Regions from separate parts of the Paenibacillus sp. BR2-3 genome, predicted to be linked through region 2. Evidence: predicted binding sites of a transcription regulator. Region 2 holds the regulator's gene; the other holds the start of a gene.

Region 1 (15,071 bases), 670 kb from region 2:
TCACCATATGTCCACGCTATCGACGATGACAGGTACGGAAGCATATCCTTCGCTATTTTCTACCCGTATGATTACTAGTCTAATCGGCTCAATGAACTTCACATATGATAAAGCACCAGGTTAATAACGAGGAGTGTTCTACTATGGAGGAGAAAACAAACCGCTCGAAAAAAATATGTTTTGCCTTGCTGGTCCACAACAAGCGGAGTGTCGTCTTGGACCTTTTGGATAATATCAGAGGTTATTGCCCGAATAGTTCTGTCATTTTATATAACGGAGGCAATGATTCAAGCTTATGCGATCATCTGGGCGTTCCCGTCTGTCCAACCAGCCGAAAATTGTATTATGGCATAACAGGCATCTATTTGCTGGAAACGATGAGATGGCTGGAAGACATGAATTACGATTACGACTATTTGATTAATATGGACTCGGACGCTCTATTTGTAAGGGAGGGCTACGAAAGCTTCATAACTCAGCAAATGAATGACAAGGATTATATGGGAGTAGACACCAAACTCTCGCACGAAGATTCTTTCATAGGCAACCAGGTGCGCGAAGAATATGATTTATGGAAGCCGTTATTTGGCGAGAAACCTCTCTACGAATCCTTTAATGTGGGCCAAGTGTTCAGCAGACGGCTGGTCCGCCGTTTTTTAAAAAGCAAGCAATACGACGAGCTGAAAACGAGATTGAAGAAGACGGGAGCCTTTGGAATAGATGAAGTCGCCTACGTTACGATGACCGAGCGCTATGGTTTCGAACTTAACGCCTATCCGGCATCCACCGGGAGTTCCATACGTTACAGACCCTATTTCGCGTTGGATGAAACCATAGGTCTGCTGAACGGAAACGAAAAGGGTTATCTTCTGCATCCAGTACCGAGAGACATGAAAGATGAAACGCGCGTTTTTGTGCAAAACAACCTTAAACAGTTAATCCAATCCAATGCGGAAGCACAAGAACGCTTTCTCGACACGTATTTGGGGGATATGCCGTTTTTTATCCGCAGGCAGAAGAGCACCGGAAATACAGTGGAATGGCTGACCGCTTCTCTTGGGCAAGGAATATCGTACTGGAAATCCGTGAAAAGCAGAGGCAAAATAAATATGTACGGTCCCCATACGTTCGGAAGCGAAAGAGTAGAAGCGTTCACCGCGCTGGAGACCCGTATCGGTAATATCGAAATGATCTGCAGAATCGGAAAAGAACTTATCCATTACTGGAGGGATGAAGACAGCAGCGAGTGGTTCGAGTCACCGGCTTTTGCAGAAGGGGTAAGGGGAACACCTGCATTTATTGAGAGTTCATACGGAAATTTCGAGGTGGTAGCGCCCTTAAAGGATGGAGGATTGGGTCATTGGTGGAGAAATAATGATCAGGGTTTGACCTGGTCCGGGCCTGATACCTTCGGTAATGACGTTTATGAAGAAGTGATGCTTATCGAAAATAACTTGAAGCAATTGACGGTAGTTGTCAAAACGGATGATGAATACCGATTTTTTGTCAGAGATGACGGGCATAGCTGGGAATGGCTCGGACCCTATTAATAAAAGGCGGGATGTTTATGAAAGTTCATGCTATGCGGCATGTCAAGCCTATGGGTCAAGGGCGGACACTTCCCCATCTGTTTTATTGTGATGATGGTTACCCATATGTAGTTAAGCTAATGAACAACGAGCAAGGTTCCGGAGTGCTGGCCAACGAGTTTATTGCTTTCAGGCTGGCTACATTGTTGAATCTACCTGCAGCCGAATACAAAATTGTGAATATTTCAAGTGAACTGGTGGATGTATTCCCGGCCCTTAAAAGGCTAAACGTTCCCGCAGGTCCTCATATAGGCTGTCTGTTTGCCGAACAGGCCATTACTTTAGAGAATAAAGTTGATTTTTCCATCTGTCAAAATATAAAGGACATGGCCGGAATGATTGTCTTTGACCATTGGATCATGAACTGGGACCGGTATGTCACAGGGGCGAATCTTCTGTTTTTGCAAGATACGACACAGCTGCTTCTGATTGATCATTCCAATGCCTTTTGCGGGCCGGATTGGGACAGCAGGGAATTGGAAGAAAACTCAGAGGATATGGAAGTGTACTGGGGACCTTTTTATGAAATGTTCACACCGTATATCGATGGTTCCGACCCATTTGAACCTTACCTGACGGTGCTGGAAGCTCTTGACCGCCGGCAATTGACTCGGGCAGTTAACGGAATGCCTGGAAAGTGGAAAATTTCCCGCTCGATGCAGGAATCCCTTGTTGAATTTCTGTATGCAAGGAAAAATCTGGTTCGGGGTGCTATGCTGCAGTTGCAGGATAAATTTCCCATCTGGAGTGAATGTTCATCTTAAACGGGGAAACTAATTAGAAGGGGAGACTAACAAGTTTACATTTTTTCCTTGTTGATTAAGGATAGGCGTTGTGGATATAATACAAACACACGTTCCTATTACGTGAGATGATGCATTTGACCGGAGGGAGATATCCATGGGTAAGAAGCTGGAGGGAAACGGACTATGGGAGAGCAGCCGGATGATGCTGCCGGAGCATAAAAGCCGGATCCGGAGCGATGAGCGGGAGACGCAGCGCCGTGGTAAGCCAGTTCTTGATGACCAGAAGTGGGAGGAGATGGAGCGTACGCTCCTGTTATCGCTGCGGAATCATGTCCGGGTGAATATAGTACTGTTTGACCCCTTTGAAGATGTTTTGCTTAGCGGTTTTATAACCTCCATCCACGCCCACACGCGTGAAATAAAGCTGCAGTGGGCGGAGGACTGGAAGTGGATTGGCCTGGACAGTATTGTTGAGGTGGATACCTGCTGATTCACGGCGGTTACTGCTCTTTAGAGCCGTTTCCGCTGTTCTTCTCGTAAGCGATTAAGGTAACGGAGCTAATCCCTGTCAGTTGGGCAATGGCTGCTTCTGCATTACGGATGACCTCTACCGCGTCCTCTTCGCCGCTAAGCGCTGCGATTTTATAGCTATCACTGTGGATGTCCATGAATGTTCCCACCTTTCCCCGATATTGTTCCCTGCGAATGAGGCCGATATCCAAGTTTGCAGCAAACATGCAGCTACCGTACAAGCAAGCCGGGGTGAAGGGACATTAAATAGATCAGGGGGTGATTACATGCTGACATTGGATCAGGTCAAAAGCAAATCGGCGGCGCGCCTTGACGGACTCCATCCTGTCCTGCTGGCAGTTACCAACGAGTTGATACAGCGAAGCTACGCCAAAGGCGTGCCAATCCTTATTACTCAGGGTATGCGGACGATTGCTGAACAAAATGCATTGTACGCGCAGGGAAGAAGCAAGCCGGGACCGATTGTCACCAATGCCCGGGGAGGTACCAGCTATCACAATTACGGCCTGGCTGTCGATTTTGCGCTGCTGCTGCCGGATGGAAACGCGGTTTCCTGGGATATAAACAGGGACGGGGAGAAGGACAAGACAGCGGACTGGAGCGAAGTGGTGGAAGAGGCCAAGAAGCTGGGCTTCGAGTGGGGCGGCGACTGGACGTCTTTCAAAGACTACCCCCATTTACAGATGACATTCGGTCTGTCAATTGATGAGCTCCGGGCAGGCAAACATCCTTCTGCCCAGCAGATCAATGAAGTCTTAAGCCGCTTGAGCGGAGGCGACGACAAAGGGAATAAAGATCTTAAAGTTACGATAACATTGAACGGCCAAAAATTGACCGAAGGTGTTGTTGATGAAGGTATCACTTATGTACCTGTGAGGATTCTGGCGGAAGCGCTTGGAGCAACGGTAACCTATGATCCCGGAAGTAAGACGGTAGATATTGTTTTCTTGAATAAATGAGGATGCATATGGGGAAATTATCAGCGATAACAACAAAAGGAGGCATAACATCTTGAACAAGCTGATAACAAGCCTTGTATGCGGTACTGTTTTATCAATGAGTCTGGTTGGGGCCAGCTATGCGTCAACTGCATCCGGGACGACTGACCTGGACGGTACCACACCGGGAAGAAACGGTACCACCACCAATGGTGGCTTGGGAACTATGGGTACGGGTAACCGTATGACCAATCCGATTCGTAACATGGACAGAAATAATAATAACACGGTGTCCCCTTTGTCCAATAACAACCGTAACGGGAACTACCGGGCAACAGCTACCACAAATGCTGACAGGGATAATGATGTTGACTGGGGCTGGCTTGGTTTGCTCGGTCTTCTCGGTCTGGCCGGCATGAGAAGCAGAACCAAAGAGCACCGTTAATTCAGGCGTAAATGACCCGTAGCGGCTTCGGCTAAAGCGGGTTATTTGCTATGTCTTCCGATAAAAAATAATATTCTGGATTAAAAGAGGATTGCGTCTTTCCGGAATACGTGATATTATATTTCTTGTCGCGTTACAACGCGCACTTCATGCCGGGGTGGCGGAACAGGCAGACGCACAGGACTTAAAATCCTGCGGTACGTGAGTACCGTACGGGTTCGACCCCCGTCCTCGGCATACCAGAAGAAACCTTGAGAAATCAAGGTTTTTTATTTATGGTTTTTAAAAATGGGAATCCTGTGTGCTTCAAAAGGGTGCTGCAGACGCACAGGATTTCTGCGAAATATCCTCTTTTGTGCTATCTGTTTTCTAAAAACAGGTAGAGGCAAAGGAGGTTTTTTTATGGCGTTACACAAGAGATTCCTACAACGAAGTTTTGTCGGGAAAGGCACCCAGCTTGTGGGCAAGCTCATCTTTTCCAGTTAACGCCTCGACCATGATGCCTGCCCAAGGCGAAAACCATATGTAAAGGATGAGGCAACTCCATTCCATGCGTTTGAGCATATAAGTCCAGCAGTGTTTCAAGCTCATTAAACTCCTTTTCGGAATGCTGTTTCTTCCAAGCCTCTATTGTTTCAGATGTTTTTCGACTTAGCTCACGGTATTGCGGATCACTGGATATAACTTTTTCATCGGGACAAAGATTGCTAAGATATAGCTGTTCTAAAAGGCTCCTCATTTCTCTCCATCCTTTCTGCAGTTTTTTGTGATATTTATTATGCTTATCTAAGAGATTGCAAGTATCCAAATATAAATGAGAAAAGATTCCTGATGTCTATGTATATTGCCTTAAGGTGGTACTTGGGAGAGTAACATATTTTCTTAAATGAATCGTATCATAAAATAATGACGTTTTGTAGAGTATACTACGTGGATATGATGTTGAATGCAACTAGATAATGAATTTAAAAAGAGGTATATCTTGAAATCAGAAGAAGTATTCGGGCAGGTTTTAAGAACAATTCGCAGAAAACAAAAGATGAGTCAAGAAAATTTGGCATTCCAAAGTAATCTTGACCGAACGTACATATCTATGCTGGAACGTGGCATTCATCAACCTACATTAAATTCTTTGCTCTCTCTTGCCAGCGCTTTGAATATGAAGGCTTCAGAATTAGTGGGACTTGTTGAAATTGAGATTGGGAAAAATTAATTGAATAAACTATTTAAATCTAAGAAGAATGACTATGCATAACATTTAGGCATAATCATTCTTCTTATTACTGAACAATGAAATATACTCAATTTGCTGAATTCGAGTAGGGACAAAAAATTATTCGTGAAGAAAAAATTTGAATAGCATATTGATCATAAACATTGGAACAAACTATAAGAGTATTGGTAATTGATCTTAGTAGAGGAGTGTAAACTTGGAAAAAAGCTATACTGTAAGTAATATATCTCAATACTTAAATATTATCAGAGACAGATGGTGGTTTAACAGCGCCATCAGATGCTAGTCTCTTTAATAAGACTATTTCATCATCCTTTAACTTTGTACCATTAATTTCCTTGTGAGTTTCAATGATATGCAGAGGTACTCCCTGAAACCCTTCAATTAATTTAAGGAGTCTTTGGATACTCGTTGCACCAGATTTAGCAACCAAGTCAGCGTATATATCAGCGTTTTCAGAGAAAAAGACAGGACTTAGTACAACATCTTTGCCTCGAACTCGTTTTGTAATTAAATAATTCCCTTGACCGCCTTCATTCGGAATGATCTGTTCACTTAGCTTTGACAGTTCCATAAAGGATTTCGATATCGTCTGTCATCTAATTGTATATTTTAAGCAAGCTACGGAGAAGGTTACCCTAAAGGGAGCATAATGATCGTTTCAAATTGTTTTGCTCTTGTTTCTATTTTCAGATGTCCCCCGTATTTTTTAGCTACTCTTTGAATATTGGTTAAGCCGATCCCGTGAAAATCAGGATTTTTTTTATTTGTACGCTGTACATGATCTATAGAATCTCGCCGCGAATTGATGACATGAATAAAAAGAGTATTATTGGTGGAGAAAATGCGTAAATCGATTAATTTGTCTTCAATTTTAGGGATAAGTTGTGTTGCTTCGATAGCATTATCTAGAATATTTCCAATTAGGATACATAAATCATACCGATCAATTTTGATTTCCTCGGCAATTACATTGATCGTGTGCTTCATAGTGATACGATTGTCATTCGCTACATTAAGTGCATTACTGACCAGAGCATCAATTACTAAATTTCCAGTAGCCACACTTTGGTAAGAAGTATTAATTACATCAAGCATTTTATTGATATGCTGATTAGCTTCCTGCAAGCGATTTTCTTGGATGCATTTTCCAATATATAGCACTTGTTTATTTGTATCATGAATAATCCGCTTAATACTTTTAAAAGAATTTACGGTTTTTTCATAGTTGTTATCCTGATAATCCATTTGCTTTTGTAATAGATTATTTTCATCCGCCAATCTGAATTTTTCAATTACCCTGTCAAAAAGGTAAACAATTAAGATGTTGATGAATAAAACACTGATGACAGAAAGAATGTAGAAGAGGTTTTTTTCGGAATAAAAAAATAGTGTATTCAAAACCAATAAACTAGCTAAAATTATACAGACCATGATGTAATAGTAAGCAGTGCCGATTTTATAGTCGCTTCCGCGTTTAATGTATTTAATGGCCAGAATAAAAAGCCCCATGATAAAGGTGGAGAAAAGTAGGATCATTAATCGGACTTCCAATTGAGACAAGCCACTTGTTTCTTTTGCGAACTGAAATCCTGAGATGAAATAAAAGGAAACGGATTCAGCGATAAATCCCAGAATCAGATACAAGATTGAAAAAATTAAACGTGAAGCAAATCCAGCTTGGCTAAGAGAGGCAATAACAAAGGTGCTTCCGATTGAAATGAGGCCGGTAATGAACACAGGGAAAAAAGATATGGTAGATACATAAATGATCCCCCCTGTAAGAATATAGCTCAGCAAAATGGTGTGCCTGCTTTTATCGGAAGCAGGAAATAAAACGGAAAAATACCGATTAAGTAGCAGTAACTGCAGCAAGGTCGTTCCGACAAATAATTTGTTATACAATGGGTTATCCTCTTCCTCTGAATTGGGTTATCCTCTTCCTCTGAATTGGGTGATCATGTAACGTGCGAAGGTATCCTTGACATATTTGGCTTGAGAACGCCCAATTGGGAACTCGGCTTGGTTGGACATAATAACCGAGGAGGACGTAAACTTTCGGATATGCTCCATATTAATAATAACTGAGCGGTGGATGAGTAAAAGCGGATAGTTGGGCTTATTTGAATACTCGGACAGCGTTCCAATGCTCGTGTATCGCTGTTGTGACGTAATCACTTCCAACTGCTTTTGTGCTACGGAATGCTTTGCTTTCACAATGGCAATGATGTCGGAGCTTCTTAGAACAATCTGTCCATCTTTCGTTTTAATAGATACATGCCACTTAGAAGAAAGAATATAACTACAAAGCTTCAACATCTTGTTTTCAAACAGTTCGTAAGAGACGGGTTTGATCAGATAATGGAACGTTTGAACATCAAAGCTTTCTATCATATATTCTGGATAGCTAGTAAGGAATATAATTTGTACCTCCCGATCTGGAAGGCTGCGGATCGCTTTAGCTGTTTCAATTCCGTTCACTCTTCCCATTTCAATATCTAAAATAAGAATATGAAAAGAATGCGCACCATGCTCTTCGTAATGCTGAAGCAATTCTTCTCCAGAAAGGAAGTATGTTACATCGAAGATATAAGGCGTACAGGCTGACAACTGCTGGAATGATCGTTTTAATAGAATATGATTTTCTGGTTCATCATCGCAAACTGCCACGTAGAACAAGGAATTCCCTCCTGCTTCATATCATTTTTCTCCAATTAATAACAATAATATAACATAAATTGTTGTTCATAGCTGTTTTTTTGCTATTAACATACAGTATATTACATTATTTCGATTTTGTGCTACGATGCTTCTACGGGAGGTAAACATGATAGAAAAAATTGTGAATAAAATTACATCTGAGATTGTCCGTCAAGGCGTTGTAAGTGAGGAAAATATCCCAGTCTTTCGTTATGGGTTATTATCCATGATTGAGATTTCTATCATAGTTTTAACGATGCTGCTAATTTCCGTCAGTTTAGGTCGAATTTTTGAAGCGGGAGCATTGATTGGAACTATCATCGTTTTCAGGAGTTTGGAAGGGGGATACCACGCTAGAACATTTAAAAGTTGTTATCTTATTTCGGTGATCGTTTTTATATTGACGCTGCTAGCCGTAGACTTGATGTCTCAAAAGTTGTTTCCTGCGGCTGTTATCACATGTTCGATCATTTCTATTCTTATATTGGTCTATTTGAGAACTGGTCCGACGCGTAGTAGAGAAGCAGAGAATGTTAATCGTCATCGATTTTACAAGGCTGCAATATTGGCTCATCTTCTTTACTACAGTTTTATAATTACGATGTTTATCTCAGGCACAACCAACATAATACTGTTAACTTGTTCTTTTGGCTACGCTATTTCTCAAGTAACTGTTTTTATCGAATATAGGAGGTAAGTGGATTGAAAATTTCGAAAATGCCATGGAAGGCGCTGTGGATGATTGCCGGTGTTTTTTCATTCGTAGGAGCCAATATCCAGTGCTGGTGGATTGCTCATCAACCGGAAATGCCAGAAGAAGTGAAAAAATTGCGGAAAGTGTGAGTTCCATTATTTATTATTTATAAGATAAATACAGAAAATGAAACAATAATTATAAAAATAAAATTGATAATTTAATAAGAGAAAATGAATTATTAAACAATCGTCGCATATATAGAGAAGGAGATGTTACTGTGAAAACTCAAGTAAATAATATTAATGATTTGCTTGGTAATCCTGAAAAACGTTTCTTTAGTTCAGGGTTCAAAAAAGTAAGGCATAGCCTAAAAAGGCTACACATAGATCCTATAGAACAAAAAATTAGCGCAGTGGGAGCAGTACTTTATCCTGCTGACTGGTCCATAAAAGATGAGCCTGAATTAAAGCCGCATTTAAGTACATTAGATGGAGCACTATTATCATTGCATCTGTGCTGTGCTTACTTAAAGTCGATTTTTGATCTAACTGAATATCAACTGAGCCATATCTGGATAAGGAAAGTCGCACTGAAATCCGGGTCCTTTGCACAATTTGATTTAGATAATTTAATTATTGTATCTAATTGGAAAGGAGTAGAGGAAACAGAGGATTCTCTTTGCGGTAATGTTTCTAGATTCTCATGTGAAGTTGGCAATATGAAAATAGATATTTATATAGATCATTTTGTTAATTCTATGAATCACATCATAAAAAAATATGATACCATTCAGGACTTAATAGGAAATATGGACTCCTCTTTTTATGGCGAAGTTTATCGTTCCATAGCATATGAACTTACAAATGTAAATGTAGATAAGGATAACCTATCTTTGTCTTCTCAAATTACAATAAAATATCCATATTCGGAGAGTAAATTTTGCGGAATTGGCTCGGTGTACCTTCCACATTATACATGGTTAGATACGTTTGTCTGTGCTTCACAACAAGTTCAAGCTTTATTTTACGCTATCGATAAAATTAGCCGTGATAATTCTAATAACCTTTGGATGAGAGAAATTATATACGAGTACAAGGAACCAATTTATAAGCCGCTGGGTTTTGTTCAAACTGCAGCTGTACAACAAGCAAAAATATTAAAAATGGGAAATCAACTTTGGAGAACAGCATTAATTGAGTGCAGCAACAATAGTTCTGCTTCATTTCGCTTAGTTGTAAATATCGCGCACGAACTTCCCTCCAGTTTTATGGAATGTGCGTGTAACTTAGAAAATTATAAAAGGAGTTAAATACATAATGAATCAGGTCGTTAGAATAGCTATCTCTGGTACATATTCAACGGGAAAGACAACTACTACTGAGGCACTCTCATTATTATCTGGAATACCCAGAACACACGCCAAAACCATGAGGGAGATCCTTCCTGATGCAATACCCGGAAAAACTCTTGAACAGTGTAAACCCGCGGAACTTCTACAACTTGGCATCCGAAGATTTACAGAAAGAGCCATTAAAGAAAGCCAACTGGATTCATTTATTTCTGATGGCTCTTCATTACACGAATGGATTTATGGAAAATCAAGATTAACAGTAGGTATTAATCCTAATGATGGTCCATATGTGCAAAAATTTAAAATGCTAATGATGATGCCTTTCAAAAAAGCTTTTGAAGAAATTATAGATAATTTTGGTTCAGTTGTTAAAAGTCACGCGAAAAATAATTACGTTGAATTCATTCATCTGCCTGTAGAGTTTCCATTAGTTGAGGATGGGCACCGTCCAGTTTCTGAAAGCTTTCGAGGACTTTCAGATCGTTTACTTTTAGATACTTTGGATGAGTTGCTGATACCCTATCATGTAGTCTCAGGATCCATCCAAGAACGTTTAGATAAAATAATGAAGATTTATAACTGGAAGCCAATTATTCCTATAGAAGAAGCCATCGAAGAAGCAAAGAGAAGAACAAATTTACATATGTCAGAAAAAGAAAAATAATATTATGCGAAATAGTGGATGTATTCATAATAAATAACGCCAGTTGGAGAAAGGATAAAATATGAATAGTTTTCTTAAAACCTTGGGGCAATTCGTGTATAAATTTCGTCACACGATCGTAATTCTATGGATATTTATCGTTGTTTTAGGAGGTGTATTTGGTAGTAAACTGCCTGATCTCCTTACAGGTGGTGGATGGGAAGGTAAAGCTACAGATTCTTATGAGGCAAGTCAGGTACTGACAGGAAGTTTTAACGGAAGAACGCCAACTTCTTTAACCTTACTTCATCGCGATCCTAATCATACAGTTGGTTCTGAAGAATACGCCTCTAATTTGAAGCAAACAATTGGATTTCTTCAAGAGCAGGATGGTATAGAATCTGTTTATTCATTATTAGATGCGCCTAAGGATTCAAGCCGATCATTTATTGGTAAAGACGAACATACAACTATAGCCTTTGTAGAAATGAACATGAATGAAGGATTTGCCCTTAAGGTTCTTCCAGATATCCAGAAGCAACTTACGGACCAAGCAAGCAACAATAAAACAGAAGCAACTTTACTTGGAGCGCCGGCTTTATGGGGTGAAGTAAATACGATCAGTCAGGATGGTTTAAATAAATCACATTTGTATACTTTACCAATAATAATTATCATACTACTTCTTGTTTTTAGAACTGTGGTTTCAGCGATCACACCATTAATTATTGCTGTTTCTTCAATTTTAGTAGCTTTTGGATCACTTTACTTTATTGCAAATCATTTGGAATTATCCGTTTTCGTTAAAGATGCCGCTACAATGATCGGTCTAGGCGTCGGAATCGATTTCTCGCTCATATTTGTTATGCGATTTAAGCAGGAACTCAATACACAAAACGACATGCGTTCTGCCTTAATTAAAACCATGCAAACTGCAGGTCATGCTATTCTTTTCTCGGGTATAACTATAATTGGGTCCATGATGTCATTATTTATTGTGGATATTGCAGCAATTCGTTCTATTGCTTTAGGAGTTATCGTTGTTGTTATGGTATTAGTGATTTCTGGCTTGACACTTATGCCGGCGTCCTTGGCGATTATTGGAACGAAGATCAATTCTGTTAAGCTTCCCTTTATCTCTAACCAAAAGAGTTCACGTCTATGGTACAATTGGTCACATCGCATTATGAAACGTCCTATTCTATCTTTGTTTATCGGATTGATTGTTTTACTTACCCTGTCAGTACCCATATTAGACTTTAAAACTTCAACGCCTGACGTACGAATGCTTCCAGAAACCTCAACAATGGCAAAAGCCATTCATAGTTTGGAGGAAAACTACGGCTCCGGTTTCTCGTCTCCAGTACAAATTGTTGTCAAATCAAAGAATGGTAACATATTAACGAAAGAGAATTTGACTAAAATTGAGGAATTAACAAATGAACTGCGTGGATTAAATAATGTAGAAACAGTAAGTTCTATAACCACATTACTTCCGTTGCCACCTGAGCAGATTATAGCTTTAATTGATGGCGGGAGCGACCAGTTGAATCCAGAAACATGGTCATTGCTTGATCGTTATATTAGCAAAGATAAAGATGCCATGGTAATTGATGTGTTCTCTAAAGAATTCGCTTCCCATTCAACAACAAGAGAGTTAGTTAGCGATATCCGTGAAAGTTATACTTCAAAAATTTCCTCTAATAATGTGTCAGTATATGTAGGTGGAGAGACTGCGAGAGGTATGGATAGTGATAAGATTTTGGAAGATAGCTTGCTTCCTATAATTGGAGTGACATTGTTATTAACTTATATCATTCTTCTAATAACATTTCGTAGTGTACTGCTTCCACTAAAAGCCATATTAATGAATGTGTTTTCTTTAGGAGCGACATATGGTGTTCTTTTAATGATTTTTCAGCATGGATGGGGAGCTTCATTACTGGGCTTCGAAAAAGTTGGCTTTCTCCAAAACTTTATTCCGATTCTCTTATTAGGTTTATTATTTAGCTTGAGTACAGATTACGAAGTGTTCTTGCTGAGCCGAGTAAGGGAAGAGTATGAGCTTACCAATGACAATACGGAAAGCGTAGCTTCCGGGTTGGAAAAAACAGCTCCTATGATCTCCGGTGCCGCCATTTTAATGATCTCTGTCTTTGCATCTTTTGCTTTCGCCGGGGTACTTCCAATGCAGCAGCTTGGATTTGGAATGGCAGTAGCTATTGCAATAGATGCAACTATTGTTAGGCTTCTTATTGTTCCCGCTGCAATGGAACTAATGGGCAAATGGAATTGGTGGATGCCAATAAGAAATACAAAAACCAAGCTTCATCTGTCCAAACGAGAATTGAGTCTAAAAAAGAAAGTATAAAGTGGGGCTGCAAACCATTGTCCTCACTCTCAGCGTCTTTACGACGCGTTAGTAAGCTTTAGTCTCCTAAGTGACCCTTCCAAGCCTTTTCGGCTATTGGAGGGGTCACTTTTGTGGTTATCCACATGATAATCATTCGATATGTATGGTGTGACATAACGATTTCGTTCCTGGATATTATACATTTCATTGAAGGAACAGCCTCTTTGTTTGATTGTGGCTTGCATCATGGATCGGAATGCTTAATTCAGCAGGTGATGCTTATGGCTTCGTGAAATAACGAATCCCGGGCATCCTACTCATCAGTTGTTAAACCAACTTTGTTCGAGGAGTTCTTCGGCGTTTTTACCATCATCCGTACAATTAAGTCTTTCACAGAAAAAAAGGGCAGTAACGCAAAGCTTCTGCCCTTCATTTTGCTAACAATTTTGCTAACATAAATCTGTCCGTAATTTCCCGAGCATAGAAGATGAGGAACACAAAAAAATGCCTTTAACCCGCATCGTTAGAGGATTTTTGTTCGAGCTTTCCGTGGTGTAGAAAAGAGGCTACAGGAACTGCTTCAAGACTTAAAATCCTGCGGTACGTGAGTACCGTACGGGTTCGACCCCCGTCCTCGGCATACCAGAAGAAACCTTGAGAAATTTAGGTTTTTTATTTATGGTTTTTAAAAATGGGAATCCTGTGTGCTTCAAAAGGGTGCTGCAGACGCACAGGATTTCTGCGAAATATCCTCTTTTGTGCTATCTGTTTTCTAAAAACAGGTAGAGGCAAAGGAGGTTTTTTTATGGCGTTACACAAGAGATTCCTACAACGAAGTTTTGTCGGGAAAGGCACCCAGCTTGTGGGCAAGCTCATCTTTTCCAGTTAACGCCTCGACCATGATGCCTGCCCCAAGGCGAAAACCATATGTAAAGGATGAGGCCAACTCCATTCCATGCGTTTGAGCATATAAGTCCAGCAGCGTTTCAAGCTCATTAAACTCCTTTTCGGAATGCTGTTTCTTCCATGCCTCTATTGTTTCAGATGTTTTTCGACTTAGCTCACGGTATTGCGGATCACTGGATATAACTTTTTCATCGGGATAAAGATTGCTATGATATAGCTGTTCTAAAAGGCTCCTCATTTCTCTCCATCCTTTCTGCAGTTTTTTGTGATATTTATTATGCTTATCTAAGAGATTGCAAGTATCCAAATATAAATGAGAAAAGATTCCTGATGTCTATGTATATTGCCTTAAGGTGGTACTTGGGAGAGTAACATATTTTCTTAAATGAATCGTATCATAAAATAATGACGTTTTGTAGAGTATACTACGTGGATATGATGTTGAATGCAACTAGATAATGAATTTAAAAAGAGGTATTATCTTGAAATCAGAAGAAGTATTCGGGCAGGTTTTAAGAACAATTCGCAGAAAACAAAAGATGAGTCAAGAAAATTTGGCATTCCAAAGTAATCTTGACCGAACGTACATATCTATGCTGGAACGTGGCATTCATCAACCTACATTAAATTCTTTGCTCTCTCTTGCCAGCGCTTTGAATATGAAGGCTTCAGAATTAGTGGGACTTGTTGAAATTGAGATTGGGAAAAATTAATTGAATAAACTATTTAAATCTAAGAAGAATGACTATGCATAACATTTAGGCATAATCATTCTTCTTATTACTGAACAATGAAATATACTCAATTTGCTGAATTCGAGTAGGGACAAAAAATTATTCGTGAAGAAAAAATTTGAATAGCATATTGATCATAAACAGAGATAACAATTTGTATGGTTATATATATATCGAGGACAAAATGAAGCCTATAGAGGTATA
Region 2 (15,071 bases):
GAGAGGGTAAAGTGAGCTTTTCAAAAGAGGATATTTTGAGCATTGCCAAGGAAGAGAATGTCCGTTTTATTCGCCTGCAATTTACCGATCTGCTTGGAACAATCAAGAATGTAGAGATTCCTGTAAGCCAATTGGAAAAGGCGCTGGATAACAAGATGATGTTCGACGGTTCTTCCATCGAGGGTTATGTGCGTATCGAAGAATCTGACATGTATCTGTATCCTGACCTTAGCACATGGGTTATTTTCCCATGGGTAACGGATAGCCGTGTAGCACGTCTCATCTGTGATGTGTACATGCCTGACGGCACGCCTTTTGCCGGAGACCCGCGCGGTATCCTCAAACGTTGTCTGAAGGAAGCGGAAGAAATGGGATATACGGCCATGAATGTTGGACCTGAGCCTGAGTTCTTCTTGTTCAGAACGGACGAGAAGGGTAATCCTACAACAGAATTGAACGATCAAGGTGGATATTTCGATTTGGCGCCGATGGATCTGGGGGAGAACTGCCGCCGCGAAATCGTATTGACACTTGAAGAAATGGGCTTTGAAATTGAAGCATCTCACCATGAAGTGGCTTCCGGCCAGCATGAGATCGACTTTAAATATGCTAATGCAATCAAAGCTGCTGACCAGATTCAAACCTTCAAGCTTGTCGTGAAGACGGTAGCCCGTCAGCATGGCCTGCATGCTACTTTTATGCCTAAGCCTTTGTTTGGTATGAACGGATCCGGTATGCACGCACACCAATCCTTGTTCAAAGGCAAGGAGAACATGTTCTATGATGAGAGCGACACGCTTGGCTTGAGCCAAACGGCACGTTATTACATGGCAGGCATTTTGAAGCATGCCCGTGCTTTTGCCGCCATTACGAACCCGACGGTTAACTCTTACAAACGTCTGGTTCCCGGTTATGAAGCGCCGTGCTATGTTGCCTGGTCCGCAAGTAACCGCAGTCCGATGATCCGTATTCCTGCTTCCAGAGGCCTTAGCACACGCGTCGAAGTCCGTAACCCGGACCCGGCAGCTAACCCTTACCTTGCACTTGCTGTAATGTTGAAGGCAGGTCTTGACGGCATCAAGCGCCAGCTTGATCTTCCGGCTCCTATCGACCGTAACATTTATGTGATGTCCGAGGAAGAGCGTATTGAAGAAGGCATCCCAAGCTTGCCTTCTGATCTGAAGGAAGCGCTAAGCGAAATGATCCGCAGTCAGGTCATTACCGATGCTCTCGGTGAACACGCGCTTGCCCATTTCTACGAGCTGAAAGAAATTGAGTGGGATATCTACCGCACCCAAGTCCACGAGTGGGAAAGAGCTCAGTACATGACTCTTTACTAGAACACAGAGCCCTTGACGCTGTTAGCGTTGAGGGTTTTTCTTTTTACTATGCGGTGCTCTAGGGTTGCGTTGCGATTACCGGACACCTGCAGCCCATCCCTAGGTTTTACTCCTCTGCTGGTTTAGGAGGGTGATTCTAGATTACCAGCCCCATGGCTCGCAGCCGCTTTTTTATCGACTCAATTTTGATAATTCGTCTGACTTCTGTCAGTTCATTCTGGTTGAGCCTTGTTGTATCCAGGGCCAGCTTGGGGTTATCCGCAATCCTTTGCAAAAGATACATAAGGACAACAGTACCTGTTAGTCCGAAATTTCGAGCCCTTTCTAAATCCAGCCATGTGCTGTTTAAAATATCACCAATAGTATTATAATTGTTGGATTGAAGTGAGTTTACCACCCGGGACAGTACCCTTTGACTATATCGATCGGAGGATATGGATCTAAGTAAGAAGACGGGGATTGGATAATAATCTTCCGGGATGGGAAAGAGGTCTATTAGAGAGACATCTAAGTTCTCTGGCTTATTCATATAGAATCACCTCCAAGATCATCAGCACTTTTCTCCAAAGGTTCTGTGCAATATTATTCTTGGATGTTCAACTCATTTTTACTCTTGTTATTATGTAAACGCATTAAGAGAAGATGAATTATCGTTGGTTAGAATCTCTATAACAAGTCTATGTAATTCAAGCGCATCTGAAAAAGCCTGGGTATAGCGTGCATCCGATTTTTGAAGAGGCAGCTCTCCGGGAAGGAAGGAAATACAATAGACGGGCGTTTCTATGCTTTTGATATAAATTTTAAGTATTAGTTCACTAATATCTTCTATGTTATCGGTAGCTGCGGTAATCTCGTTATTAAATACTATTCGGCTTAACCGGCTGGTTTTAGTTGCCTTAGTGAGCGTTAATGCGTTCTCAACAATTTCACTGCCCATAATTTCATCAAAGGAATAAAGGACGGCCGAAGCTTTTTTTGGCAAACTTGAAGGATAGGTGCCTATAGCTATCTTTTTGGCGGAGTCATGAATGGCGATGATATGGGTTTTATTGGGCGTAATCATTCGTTTGGGGAATTTGAGATGGAAAGTGGAGACCGCAACAATCAATTTATTGTGTGAAGTTAACGGAAATAATAACTTGAGTTTTATACTCGCTGCAAGGAGTAGTAATGAAACTCCAGTAAATGTAAAAAGGTACATCATAAAGATTAGCATTTAAATACACCTCCCAAATACTGTTTTGCAGGAATGATAAGTTCTCTATTAAAAAGATATGCCCCATTCGTGAAAGAATACGTTTTTTCTCCCTTCATCCCCCTATAGATTGCTAGAAAAAAAGAAAAACTCTCCTTGGGTAAGGAGAGCCCACTTGAAAGATTAAATTAAAGCAATGGCCAGCAAGGTAAACAGGCTTAGGGTTAAAATTTGATTTCCGTAAGGATAGGGGTAGGGATAAAAGGCCGAGGTCTGAACGGTGCGCTTTTGCTCTGTTTTTAAATAAACATTATTTAGGTCTACATCCATAACTACTCCCTCATATTGCTTGCCATCTACTGTTAAAATACGAACTTTTTTGTTTTTGCAATGTAAACAATTGTAGTATGCCTCCATGGATACAACTCGCCTCCTTTGTCATATTAACTTATGGAGATTATGTTTGTTGGTAACGGCGTAGTTGCATATCTAAAAATTTTTAAGGTGATTATTTTTAATATCACTGCCGGATCGTAACTCTTGTACCTATTGGGACCATTGACTTAAGCGCCAAAACATCTGCATTGTACATGCGTATACAGCCACGGGACACTCTTTTACCGATGGAGGAGGGGTTATTGGTTCCGTGGATACCGTAGTGCGGCTTGGAGAGACCCATCCAGAAGGCTCCGAACGGCCCGCCAGGGTTGGCTTGCTTGTTAATAATCGTGTAATCACCTTCCGGAGACTGGTTAAGCATGGTGCCAATACCTACCGGAAAACCTCTGACAACGACATTATTGTCCAAAAGATAAAGCATGCGTTGTGACAAATCGACGATAATACGATAATTGGGCATTATAATCAGCACTCCTTTTATTGTAAGATATGTGACGGGTGCCCTGAACGTTAAGGAAAGGATGCTGAATGTGATTGAGGCAGAAAACTTGTACAAAAAAAAGGCTGCTCCGCAAAATATGCGTGAGCAGCCTGTACTGGTTGTGAGACGATTAAAAAATATAATTAATGAATATCGCGGAACAGTCCGACTACTCTGCCCAAAATGGTAACGCGGTTTAGGCGTAATGGTTCATAGGCGGGGTTCTCCGGCTGCAGGCGAATATGGTCGCGTTCTTTATAGAACGTCTTGACGGTTGCTTCATCTTCATCGGTCATTGCTACGACGATATCACCGTTGTCTGCTGTCTGCTGTTGACGCACAATAACGTAGTCACCGTTCAAAATACCGGCTTCTACCATGCTGTCGCCGAGAACGGATAGCATAAATACTTTGTTATCTCCGACATAGTGAGATGGGAGCGGAAAATAATCTTCGATATTCTCTGTTGCAGTAATCGGTAAACCGGCAGTAACCTTTCCTACGACAGGAACACGGGTGATTGTCTGTGCAAATTGATGTACATTCTCGGAATCTTCTTGACCCAGAAGTTCAATCGCACGCGGTTTTGTTGGATCGCGGCGGATAAGCCCCTTCTTCTCAAGACGGTCGAGGTGACCATGAACCGTGGAACTGGAGGCTAGGCCTACAGCTTCCCCTATTTCCCGTACGGAAGGAGGATAACCCTTGCTACGGACTTCGTTACGTATAAATTCCAGGATCGCCAACTGGCGACTCGAAATCTTTGACATCGGAATCAACCCCATATAGTAATGTTTGGTAAAATTATAACATAGAACTGCCGTTCGCACAAACATAAGTTCTAAAGAAGAGAGAGTATATCTTTTGGCGAAAATAAAGGGAACAATTGTTCGAAAACAGTATTGATTCAAACACATGTTCGTGATATATTGATTTTGGGAGTAAGAACAAGTGTTTGGAGGGTGATGTTAATGTTGAAATACAGCACATATCGTAGCATATATGACAAGACTCCGGAGGTTAAATCTGCAGGACGGAGTGTTGCTTCCTTTAAGAGTTTTAGTAGATTGTTCATGCAGGCAAATTTGATGAAGATTATGATGATTATTATGCTGGTCGTTTCCGGTTTTACAGTGGTTGGTAATGTTGTTGCCAGCTCCACGGCTCCGGTAAAACAGGAGAAGCGAATCGTGGTTGAACGTGGGGATACCCTTTGGGAAATAGCCTTATTACATAAACCGTCGGATATGAGAACGGCTGTATATATAGAAGGAATTAAACAATATAGCGGGTTAAAGGACAGTTATATTCAGGCCGGTGATATCTTGTCTCTTCCTATTTATTGATATTATTTTAGATACAGTAGAGCTTGCAGGGGGGAGACCTTGACAAGCTCTTTTTCTCATGGCAAAGTTAGTATGAATTTATAGGGGAGGGACAAGCAGTGGACATCGACAAATTGGTCGGACGGATTAACGAATTAGCACGTAAACAGAAGACCGTAGGCCTGAATGAAGAGGAATTGGCGGAACGCGCCAAGCTTCGTGAGATTTATCTGACCAACATCCGCAATAATTTCCGCGCCCAGCTAAACAATATTGAGATTGTGGATAAAAATGAGCATGGACAAGGCGACAAGGGACTTTTGCATTAACACTTGTTTCCTTTTCATAGATATTACAGTAAGACTAGGGGGAAATGACATGGCCCGTTCTTGGGAAAGAATGGTTCAACGCAACTCACAGCAAGTAAACAAGCAAAGAAAGAAAGCAGGCAAGGATACGATTTATGCCTCAACTTCTCCTTCGAAGACCGGCGAGGTGTTTCGAGGACGCAACATCGTTTTACCCGTAGTGCTCTTGGGACTGGGAATCATGTACTGGATGGTTGGCACAGTCGATCAAACCAAAGGCAACGGTTCTTTGATGAATTGGCTTGGAATTGTCCTTTATTTTGTTTTGGCAGTGCTTATCTTCTTCCGTCGTCCATTTCTGAAGGTGGACCGCGCAAGACTATCAACCTTCAAGTTTAACCGCGAACGGTTTTTGGCTGCAGGGGATATTGAGAAAATTATTCTCTCCCGTGGTTCTGTTACCATTAAACATAAGGGTAAGCGGATGAAATGGATTTTCTCCAAGCTGATCAACCGGTATGACACCGCAGCGATGGGAGATCATTTGGAGCAGTTCGCCAAGGTTAACAATATTGTGGTAGAACACAAATAGATATTAGTGGATTCTGAGGGAGAGGGAGAAATTTAATGCCGATTAGAGCCGTACTGTTTGATCTGGATGACACGCTGCTTTGGGATGACCGCAGTATTGAGGAAGCATTCGAATTTACTTGTAAATCAGCAGGAGATGCAGTTAACCCTCAGGAGCTGGAAGCAGCTGTCCGCAGGGAAGCAAGGTCTTTGTATGAATCCTATGAGACCTTTCCTTTTACTAAGATGATCGGGATTAATCCTTTTGAAGCACTCTGGGGGAACTTCACCGCAGGGGTACAGGATGAATTCCGTCAAATGGAGCAACTGGCGCCTTTATACCGCAAAGAATCCTGGCGCCGGGGTCTTGCGGCATTGGGAATAAATGATGAGAAGCTTGCCGAGACTTTGTCGGAGACATTTGCGGCCGAGCGGCGCAGCAGACCATATATTTATGAAGAAACGTTCCGGATTCTTGATGAGTTGCGCGGTAAAGTGAAACTTTTGCTGCTAACGAATGGCTGCCCGGCCCTTCAACAGGAGAAGCTGGAAGGTGTACCGGAGCTAACCCCTTATTTTGACCATATTGTGATTTCCGGCAGCTTTGGCAAAGGTAAACCGGATAAGGCTATTTTCCTTCATGCGCTTGAATTGCTGGATATTACTCCAGAGCAGGGGATCATGGTTGGCGATAAGCTGACTACGGATATCCGGGGCGGACTGGAAGCGGGCTTAACCACTGTTTGGATTAACCGGAACGGCAAGGAGCCGAATCCTGAAATACAGCCTCATTATGAGATCGTACATCTTGCAGATCTGCTGCCGCTGGTAGAATCCCTTTAAGTTTGCCATAATAGTATTTGAACAAGGCTGTCCGATAAAGTAGAGCTTCTCTACGAATTGGGCAGTCTTTTCTTCATTTCTATAATTCACTGACACTATGCGTCTGCATTTTGAGGTCAGATATATGTGTGATAAATGTCACAATAATGTGAACGTAGCAACGCGGAACGCTCCGGAAAAGTGAATAATTATGTGTATAATAAGAGTTGACCGCATGGAAATAATGAATACGTATAAAGCAGAGTGGAAAGGAAGGCTTTTCGTATTCTCTTTATTCTGCTAAACTTACTCTAATGTTTTACTGGGGGGATAGGAAATTGGCTAAATTGACACTTGCTGAAAGCTTGAAAAAACGCATATTAATTCTAGATGGCGCTATGGGTACTATGATCCAGCAGGTTCCGCTCACCGGCGAAGATTTTGGCGGGGACGAGCTGGACGGGTGTAATGAAATGTTGGTTCTTACCCGGCCTGAAGTTATACAACGCATACACGAACAGTACCTCGAAGCAGGCGCTGATCTCATCGAGACGAATACATTTGGTGCAACCTCTGTAGTACTGGCGGAATATGATATTCCGCAGTGTGCACGTGAGATAAATCTGGTAGCAGCCGAGCTTGCGCGTAATGCGGCGGATAAATATGATACACCCGAGCATCCGCGTTACGTGGTGGGCGCCATGGGACCGACGACAAAGACGCTTTCAGTTACAGGCGGTGTGACGTTCCAGGAGCTTGTTGATAGCTATGAGGAGCAGGCGGTCGCACTAATCGACGGCGGCGTGGATGCACTGCTGCTGGAGACCTCACAGGATACGCTTAACGTAAAAGCCGGAAGCATTGGCATACGTAATGCATTTGAGAAAAGCGGAATTACGCTCCCGGTGATGATCTCCGGTACGATTGAGCCGATGGGTACCACGCTGGCGGGACAGAATATCGAGGCCTTCTATATCTCACTGGAGCATTTGCAGCCGATCTCCATCGGCCTGAACTGCGCCACCGGACCCGAGTTTATGCGGGATCACATTCGTTCACTGTCAGCGATTTCCTCAGCGGCTGTCAGTTGCTACCCGAATGCAGGTCTGCCGGATGAGAACGGCAACTATCATGAGTCGCCGGACTCCCTGGCCCGCAAAGTTGCGGCTTTTGCCGAGAAGGGCTGGTTAAACATCGCTGGAGGCTGCTGCGGTACGACACCCGACCATATTCGTGCTATGGCCGATGAATTGGCACAGTATCCGCCGCGGCCGCTGGACGGGATTCACCCTCCGGCATTATCCGGTATAGAACCCGTATACATCGAGAGCGACAACCGTCCTTATATGGTTGGAGAGCGGACCAACGTGCTGGGCTCCCGTAAATTCAAACGTCTTATCGTTGAGGGGAAATATGAGGAAGCGTCAGAGATCGCCCGGGCACAGGTTAAGAGCGGTGCACAGGTCATTGACGTTTGTGTGCAGGATCCTGACCGTGATGAGAGTGAAGATATTAAGCTTTTTCTGGAGCTCGTAGTCAAGAAGGTTAAAGTTCCTTTAATGATTGATACTACGGATCCTAAGGTTATAGATTTGGCACTCCAGTACTGCCAAGGGAAAGCGATCATTAACTCCATTAACCTTGAAGATGGTGAAGAAAAATTCGAGCAGGTTACACCCCTTATCCATAAGTATGGGGCTGCAATAGTTGTAGGTACCATTGATGAGACAGGACAGGCTATTAAAGCTGATGATAAGCTGGAGGTTGCCAAGCGTTCCTATGATTTGCTCGTGAATAAGTACGGCCTGGCTCCAGAGGATATTATTTTTGATACCTTAGTGTTTCCGGTGGGCACTGGCGATGAACAGTATATTGGCTCGGCTAAGGAAACGATTGATGGCATCCGTTTGATTAAGGAAGCCCTTCCTACGGTCCACACGATTCTGGGTATCAGTAATGTTTCCTTTGGACTGCCGGAGGCTGGACGTGAAGTGCTGAATTCGGTCTTCTTATATGAGTGTACGAAGGCGGGGCTTGATTATGCTATCGTCAATACGGAGAAGGTAGAGCGCTATGCCTCTATTCCTGAAGAAGATCGCCGTCTTGCCGAGGAACTGATCTACAGTACAAATGATGCTACGCTTTCCGCGTTTGTTGCGGCATTCCGGGGCAAGAAGGTGGAGAAGAAAGAGAAGATCTCCAATCTCTCGCTTGAAGAGCGTCTTGCATCTTATGTGGTTGAAGGAACGAAGGAAGGTCTGGTTCCCGATCTGAACGAGGCATTGACTAAATATGGTCCGCTGGAAATTATCAATGGTCCCTTAATGAATGGAATGTCTGAGGTTGGACGTCTTTTTAATAATAATGAACTGATAGTAGCGGAAGTGCTCCAAAGCGCGGAAGTGATGAAAGCCTCCGTAAATCATCTGGAGCAGTTCATGCAAAAGGATGAGACTGCCGTTAAGGGAAAGATCATGCTGGCTACCGTTAAGGGAGATGTGCATGACATCGGCAAGAATCTGGTGGAGATCATCCTGTCCAACAATGGTTATCAAATCGTAAATTTGGGTATAAAAGTACCACCAGAAAACATTATTGAGGCGTTCCGGCGTGAAAAGGCGGATGCGATTGGATTGTCGGGACTGCTGGTGAAATCAGCGCAGCAAATGGTCCTGACCGCACAGGATCTGCGTACTGCAGGGATTGACGTTCCGATTATGGTAGGCGGAGCCGCTTTGACGCGGAAGTTCACCAAGACACGTATCCGGCCTGAATATGATGGTATGGTGCTCTATGCCAAAGATGCGATGGATGGACTGGATATCGCCAACCGGCTGATGAATCCGGAGGAACGGGCGAAAATGCAGGAAGAGATTCGTTCCGAAGCAGAGGCTGCTGTTGCCGTTGCTCCTGCATCTGAGCTGCCGAAGCTGACGCGTGCCGTGCGCTCCAACATATCAGCGGATGCTCCCGTCTTCATCCCGCCGGATCTGGACCGTCACGTATTGCGTAACTATCCACTGGGTCATGTGATTCCCTATGTGAATATGCAAATGCTGCTGGGGCATCATTTGGGACTGAAAGGTTCCGTAGAAGCTCAACTTGCAGCCCGTGACCCGCGAACGGTAGAATTAAAAGAAACCGTGGACGATATCCTGCAACAGGCGATTGCCAAGGGAACGATTAACTCTCACGCGATATATCGGTTTTTCCCTGCTCAATCACAGGGGAATGATATCATCGTCTACGACCCGCAGGATGTCAGCAAGGTGCTCCATACCTTTTCATTCCCGCGTCAGTCTGTAGAGCCTTATCTGTGTCTGGCCGATTTCCTTAAGCCGGTGGACAGCGGTATAATGGATTATGTGGGCTTCCTGGTAGTAACTGCCGGACATGGGGTGCGGGAGCTATCTGCGGAGCTCAAGGAGAAAGGCGATTATTTGCGTTCTCATGCTCTTCAGGCGGTTGCCCTTGAGGTGGCCGAAGGATTGGCAGAGCGTGTGCACCATATGATGCGGGATATCTGGGGCTTTCCGGACAGCGCGGATATGACGATGAAGCAGAGACACGGTGCCCGCTATCAAGGAATCCGGGTATCGTTCGGCTATCCGGCTTGTCCGGACTTGGAGGATCAAGGGCCGCTATTTAAGCTCATGTCACCTGAGGATATCGGTGTTCACTTGACGGAAGGCTTCATGATGGAGCCGGAGGCATCCGTATCGGCGATGGTATTCGCTCATCCCGAGGCACAGTATTTCAATGTTGAGAAGGCGTAACAACCCTTATTTATACCCGGACTGAGTGGTGTCCAAATCCATTCAGCGGAACCTCCCGGTTACGGGAGGTTTTTTGCTGGAAATAATAGTGAGTACAGCTTCACATTCTAAGATAAGGTTGCGTGAAATGATTGCCGCCTATTTTGAATACAGTATAGTGAAGAAAGGAGGACAGTTATGGAGTTATACTTTTTAGGCACGAATGCGGGAATTCCCACACTGCAGCGGAATGTAACATCTATTGCATTACGGCTGCTTGAAGAGCGCCGCAGCTTCTGGATGTTTGATTGCGGGGAAGGCACGCAGCAGCAGATCCTCCGCTCACCGCTGCGGCTCGGAAAATTAGAAAAGCTGTTCATTACCCATTTGCATGGTGACCATCTGTTCGGACTGCCTGGCCTGCTATCCAGCCGCGGTTATCAGGGAGGAACATCACCTCTTACGGTGTATGGCCCCCCCGGGCTAAAGCTGTACGTGGAAACCTCGCTTAACCTTAGCCAGTCACGCATTCCCTACAAGCTGGAGATTCTGGAGCATACCGGAGGTCTGCTCTTCGAGGATGATAGTTTTAAGGTAGAGGCAGGCTTACTGGAACACCGCATTGACAGCTATGGTTACAGGGTGACCGAAAAAGACAGCCCAGGCAGTCTTAATACGGAGCTGCTTCGGGCAAAAGGGTTAAAACCGGGACCGCTGTACGGTAAACTGAAGAAAGGCTTCGATATTACAACGGAGGAAGGCGTGACGATTCATGCGGCTGATGTGGTGAGCCAGCCTAAACGGGGCCGTGTGATTACCATACTGGGCGATACCAGACCTTGTGCAGGAGCTCTCCCGCTTTCCATCGATGCTGATTTACTGCTGCATGAGGCTACCTTTGCCCATGACCTGGCGGACATGGCTTACCAGTATTATCATAGTACGGCATTGCAGGCTGCGGTGTTTGCCAAAGAAGCAGGTGCGCGCCAGCTGCTGCTGACGCACTTTAGTTCCAGATACAGCTCTCAGGAGGAGCTGATTCCCCTGCTGGAGGAAGCCCGTACGGTATTCCCGCAGACGCGGCTTGCCGAGGAGTTTACTGCGTTTCCGGTATATCGGAGATGAGCGGAAAATGAATTATTTTCCGGGAAAGCGCAGGAAGTGACAGAGTTGTGTCGAAAACAGCGGAAACCGCCCGTCTTCGATTCCGTTCGACTTTTCATGGTAATCTTAAGAAGCCAGACGGGACTTTACCGCACGAAAGGATAGGGAAAATGGCGATTTCAAGCCGTTTTCGAAGAATGAATCACCGATTCATCTGATTAATAATTAATGATGTTAATTAAAATAAGGGCAGCAAGAAAGGGAGCTTCAATGGACAATATCGAAGGATTATTGATTGATCTGGACGGAACGCTTTACCATGGACGGCATATGATCCCCGGTGCCAATCTTCTGATAGCAGGACTTCGGGAAGCCGGTATCCCATTCTTGTTTGTGACTAACAATTCCTCACGGACCCCTGAAAGCGTGGCTGCTCATTTGCGTGGTATGGGAATTGAGGCAAAAGGAGAAGAGGTATGCACCTCCTCTCTGGCGGCTGCCCGATACATCTCCGGAGAATCTCCGGGGGCAACGGTAGCAATACTTGGGGAAGAAGGCTTGCATCAGGCCTGTGCTGAGGCAGGTCTTACGATCGTAACAGAATCTCCGCAGTATGTTGTTCAGGGGATAGATCGCTCTTTTACATACGATTCTCTGGCAAGAGCGGCACGCTGGATCATGGACGGTGCGGTTTCTGTCCTGACCAATCCCGATCTGATGCTGCCATCCGATGATGGAGTGATGCCTGGGGCAGGCACGATTGGTGCAGCCATAGAAGCGGCAAGCGGGGTGGCTCCAATTGTAATCGGTAAGCCGCACAGCCATCTGATGACTTACGCGACATCCTTGCTGGGCATTGAACCGAAGAATGCTATTGTTGTTGGTGACAACATGAGGACAGACATTGCTGCCGGAGCAGGTGCGGGATGCCGCACGGTACTCGTGCTTACCGGACTTACGACCGAGGATAACCTGGAGCATTATAAAAGTGTCACGGGGATCACTCCGGATTATATTTGTGCTGATTTAACTGAACTTGGGACATTGCTCGGGTTATACTAGGATAATCGCTATCATTGACCAACCTGGAAGGGAAGATGTGACATGCCGGAATTGCCGGAAATGGAGAATTACAGAAGGCTGCTGAGCCAGCATATTATAAATGTGCCGATTACGGGCGTAACCGTGAACAGAGAGAAAACCATCAACGTGGAAAAGGACGAATTTACGCAAGCGCTGCTTGGAGCACGTGTGGTATTTGTTGAACGGAGAGCGAAATATATATTGTTCCACCTGCACGACGGCCGGCGTCTGCTGCTGCATCTGATGCTTGGGGGGATGCTTTTTTACGGTACAGAGGATGAAAGACCGGCACGGAGCACCCAGGTGGAGCTGGCCTTCGGGGATCGTATCCTGTATTTTATCGGACTGCGGCTCGGGTTTCTGCATCTGGTGTCGGTCAAGGAGGGGGAGGCTGTCATGGGCAAGCTGGGTCCCGAGCTGCTGGATCGCCGGATGACCGTGGAACGGTTTCAGGAGCTGTTGAAAAGAAGACGAGGAGCGCTCAAAAGTACGCTGGTGAATCAGCATGTATTTGCGGGAATCGGAAACTGTTACGCCGATGAAATCGCTTATGAGGCAGGGCTGCTGCCGTCTGCGCCTATTCAGGATTTGACGGAGGATTCTATTGTCCGGCTGTATGACAGTGTTCGCAAGGTACTGACTGAGGCTACCGACATTGGCGGATACATGGAAATACCGTTTATGACCGGTGACACTGTTACAGGTTCATATAATGATCAATGCAAGGTGTATGACCGGGAGGGCGAACCTTGCCTTCGAGGCGGGGGAACCGTTGTCAAAATAGAGCTGTCCGGACGCAAAGCGTTCTTTTGTCCCGACTGCCAGCATGAGCAGTAGTCCTGCAATCGGAAGTCATGTCAGTATCAGCGGCGGTTTCGGGAAAGCAGCCCGTTTCGCCTGGGAGAGCGGTGCGACAGGCTTTCAATATTTTCCGAAGAATCCAAGAAGTCTTAAAATCAAGCCGGTGGATGCCCGTGATGCCAAGGATTGTGCAGTGTTTTGCCGGGAAAAGGGAATGGTGTCCATTGCTCATACTCCGTACCCTACGAATATGGCTGCAGAAGGCAGTCTCAGGCAGATCACTGTAACGTCACTGAAGAATGATCTGGAAATTGCCGAAGCCTGCGGATCGCTTGGAATTGTAGTGCATTTTGGACATTTTCAGGGTACGGAGCCGTTACAAGGCTATCAAAATATTATACAATGTATGAATGAAACGCTGCATTCCTGGGAAGGCAGGGCCAAGCTGCTGATCGAAAACCAGGCCGGCAACGGCGGGCCTGTTGGAACAACGCTCGAAGAACTGGTTAAGGTTCGGGAGCTGAGCCTCTTTCCTGACAAAATCGGCTTTTGCTTCGATACCTGTCATGCTTTTGCCGCAGGGATATGGAACCCGTTAGATACGGAAGAGCTCCTTAAGCGAGGACAGTCTCTGGGCTACTGGCCCCATCTCGCTGCGATACATCTCAATGATTCTCTGCATCCTTTTGCCTCGCATAGGGATAGGCATGCTGTAATAGGACAGGGTTATATTGGTGAGAAGGGCCTGAGTGGTCTGCTGACAGCGGAACCGCTGCGTCCTGCGGCTGTAGTCATGGAAACAGGACCAGGTGCTGACGGAACATACCGGAATGAGATCGCAACCGTGCAGTCTTGGTATTGAACGGAGGTTATTATCTTGATTAATGTCTATATGGATGATTTCAGAGCTGTACCGCAGGGCTTCACTCTGGCACGCACCACGGAGGAATGCCTCATGCTTTTGCGTGATTGTGAGGTGGGAGTCCTGTCACTCGACTATGATATGGGACCGGTGGACGATACCGGCGGCGAGGTTGCCAGTAGGATCGTAATGGAGGGCCTTTTCCCCCGTGAAATCTATTTGCATACCTCCAGTCCGTGGGGCCGGAGAGAGATGTACGAAATGCTCTATGCCGCCAAGCCGGAGGGGGTACTGCTGCATAACGGGCCTATGAGTCCGGAGAGGCTGCGTGAATTGGCTGCCGGAGACGGAAGCAAATGATGGACATGAATGAAATCGAGCTGCTGGAGCTTTTGGCGCAGGAGGGAAGACCGTTGGTTATCTTCTTCTATACTCCACTGTGCGGTACCTGTAAAGCGGCCCGGCGCATGCTGGAGGTAGCCGAGCACTTGCTGCCAACAGACGTTATTGTCGCAGCCGGCAATGTCAATATGATGCCTGAAATCGTCAGCCGGTACCGTATTTCCAGTGTGCCAGCCCTTCTTGTGTCTTCTGCAGAACGCAAGGCAAGCCCTGATATTTTTTATTCGATGGTTTCTGTAGAAAGAGTACTGGAGTACATAAGGAGTGTGACCCCATAATGATTTCATTGCAGCATCTTACTCTCCGCAGGGAGCAAAGCTTAATACTCGATGATGTTTCACTTGAGATCGGCCCTGGCGAGAACTGGGTGATTCTGGGCCGCAACGGTTCCGGGAAAACGACACTGCTGGAGATGATGACTGGTTATATGTTTCCCAGCAGCGGTTCGATAGAGGTGATGGGCTATAAATATGGCCAGTGCGATGTACGCGAGGTGCGTAAGGAGATCGGCTATATCGGCCCGACCCTCATGGAGAAGCTGTCACTGCAGGACCCTGTGTGGGAAGTTGTAGCGACGGGAGCATATGCTTATCTGCGATTTTATCAAAGCATTCCGGATTCCGT

The links. The regulator LexA, encoded in region 2, represses DNA repair genes until DNA is damaged. The targets are predictions, from matches to a motif close to CGAACATATGTTCG.
Region 1: the regulator LexA is predicted to act here: its motif matches at 2,436-2,449, upstream of PaeBR_RS09370 (YolD-like family protein).

What each region holds. Positions count from the first base shown of each region.
Region 1 is NZ_CP126311.1:1,987,834-2,002,904, forward strand. Features, by position in the region: gene PaeBR_RS09360 (hypothetical protein) at 144-1,550, shown strand; gene PaeBR_RS09365 (HipA family kinase) at 1,568-2,353, shown strand; gene PaeBR_RS09370 (YolD-like family protein) at 2,490-2,825, shown strand; gene PaeBR_RS09375 (hypothetical protein) at 2,836-3,003, opposite strand; gene PaeBR_RS09380 (M15 family metallopeptidase) at 3,133-3,825, shown strand; gene PaeBR_RS09385 (WGxxGxxG family protein) at 3,878-4,249, shown strand; tRNA gene PaeBR_RS09390 (tRNA-Leu) at 4,401-4,486, shown strand; gene PaeBR_RS09395 (DUF6809 family protein) at 4,719-4,988, opposite strand; gene PaeBR_RS09400 (helix-turn-helix domain-containing protein) at 5,232-5,462, shown strand; gene PaeBR_RS09405 (hypothetical protein) at 5,719-6,057, opposite strand; gene PaeBR_RS09410 (sensor histidine kinase) at 6,117-7,388, opposite strand; gene PaeBR_RS09415 (LytR/AlgR family response regulator transcription factor) at 7,416-8,153, opposite strand; gene PaeBR_RS09420 (accessory gene regulator B family protein) at 8,311-8,880, shown strand; gene PaeBR_RS09425 (cyclic lactone autoinducer peptide) at 8,886-9,026, shown strand; gene PaeBR_RS09430 (AvrD family protein) at 9,158-10,189, shown strand; gene PaeBR_RS09435 (AAA family ATPase) at 10,197-10,895, shown strand; gene PaeBR_RS09440 (MMPL family transporter) at 10,957-13,245, shown strand; partial or broken gene PaeBR_RS09445 (transcriptional regulator) at 13,407-13,514, shown strand; gene PaeBR_RS09450 (DUF6809 family protein) at 14,054-14,371, opposite strand; gene PaeBR_RS09455 (helix-turn-helix domain-containing protein) at 14,616-14,846, shown strand.
Region 2 is NZ_CP126311.1:2,657,518-2,672,588, forward strand. Features, by position in the region: gene glnA (type I glutamate--ammonia ligase) at 12-1,340, shown strand; gene PaeBR_RS12730 (DNA-directed RNA polymerase subunit alpha C-terminal domain-containing protein) at 1,477-1,869, opposite strand; gene PaeBR_RS12735 (hypothetical protein) at 1,960-2,556, opposite strand; gene PaeBR_RS12740 (hypothetical protein) at 2,719-2,952, opposite strand; gene PaeBR_RS12745 (L,D-transpeptidase) at 3,056-3,394, opposite strand; gene lexA (transcriptional repressor LexA) at 3,559-4,185, opposite strand; gene PaeBR_RS12755 (LysM peptidoglycan-binding domain-containing protein) at 4,387-4,761, shown strand; gene PaeBR_RS12760 (DUF896 domain-containing protein) at 4,860-5,069, shown strand; gene PaeBR_RS12765 (hypothetical protein) at 5,119-5,640, shown strand; gene PaeBR_RS12770 (HAD family hydrolase) at 5,676-6,461, shown strand; gene metH (methionine synthase) at 6,839-10,216, shown strand; gene rnz (ribonuclease Z) at 10,394-11,320, shown strand; gene PaeBR_RS12785 (HAD-IIA family hydrolase) at 11,570-12,361, shown strand; gene PaeBR_RS12790 (Fpg/Nei family DNA glycosylase) at 12,404-13,219, shown strand; gene PaeBR_RS12795 (deoxyribonuclease IV) at 13,209-14,045, shown strand; gene PaeBR_RS12800 (cyclic-phosphate processing receiver domain-containing protein) at 14,061-14,405, shown strand; gene PaeBR_RS12805 (thioredoxin family protein) at 14,402-14,725, shown strand; gene PaeBR_RS12810 (ABC transporter ATP-binding protein) at 14,725-15,071, shown strand, end outside.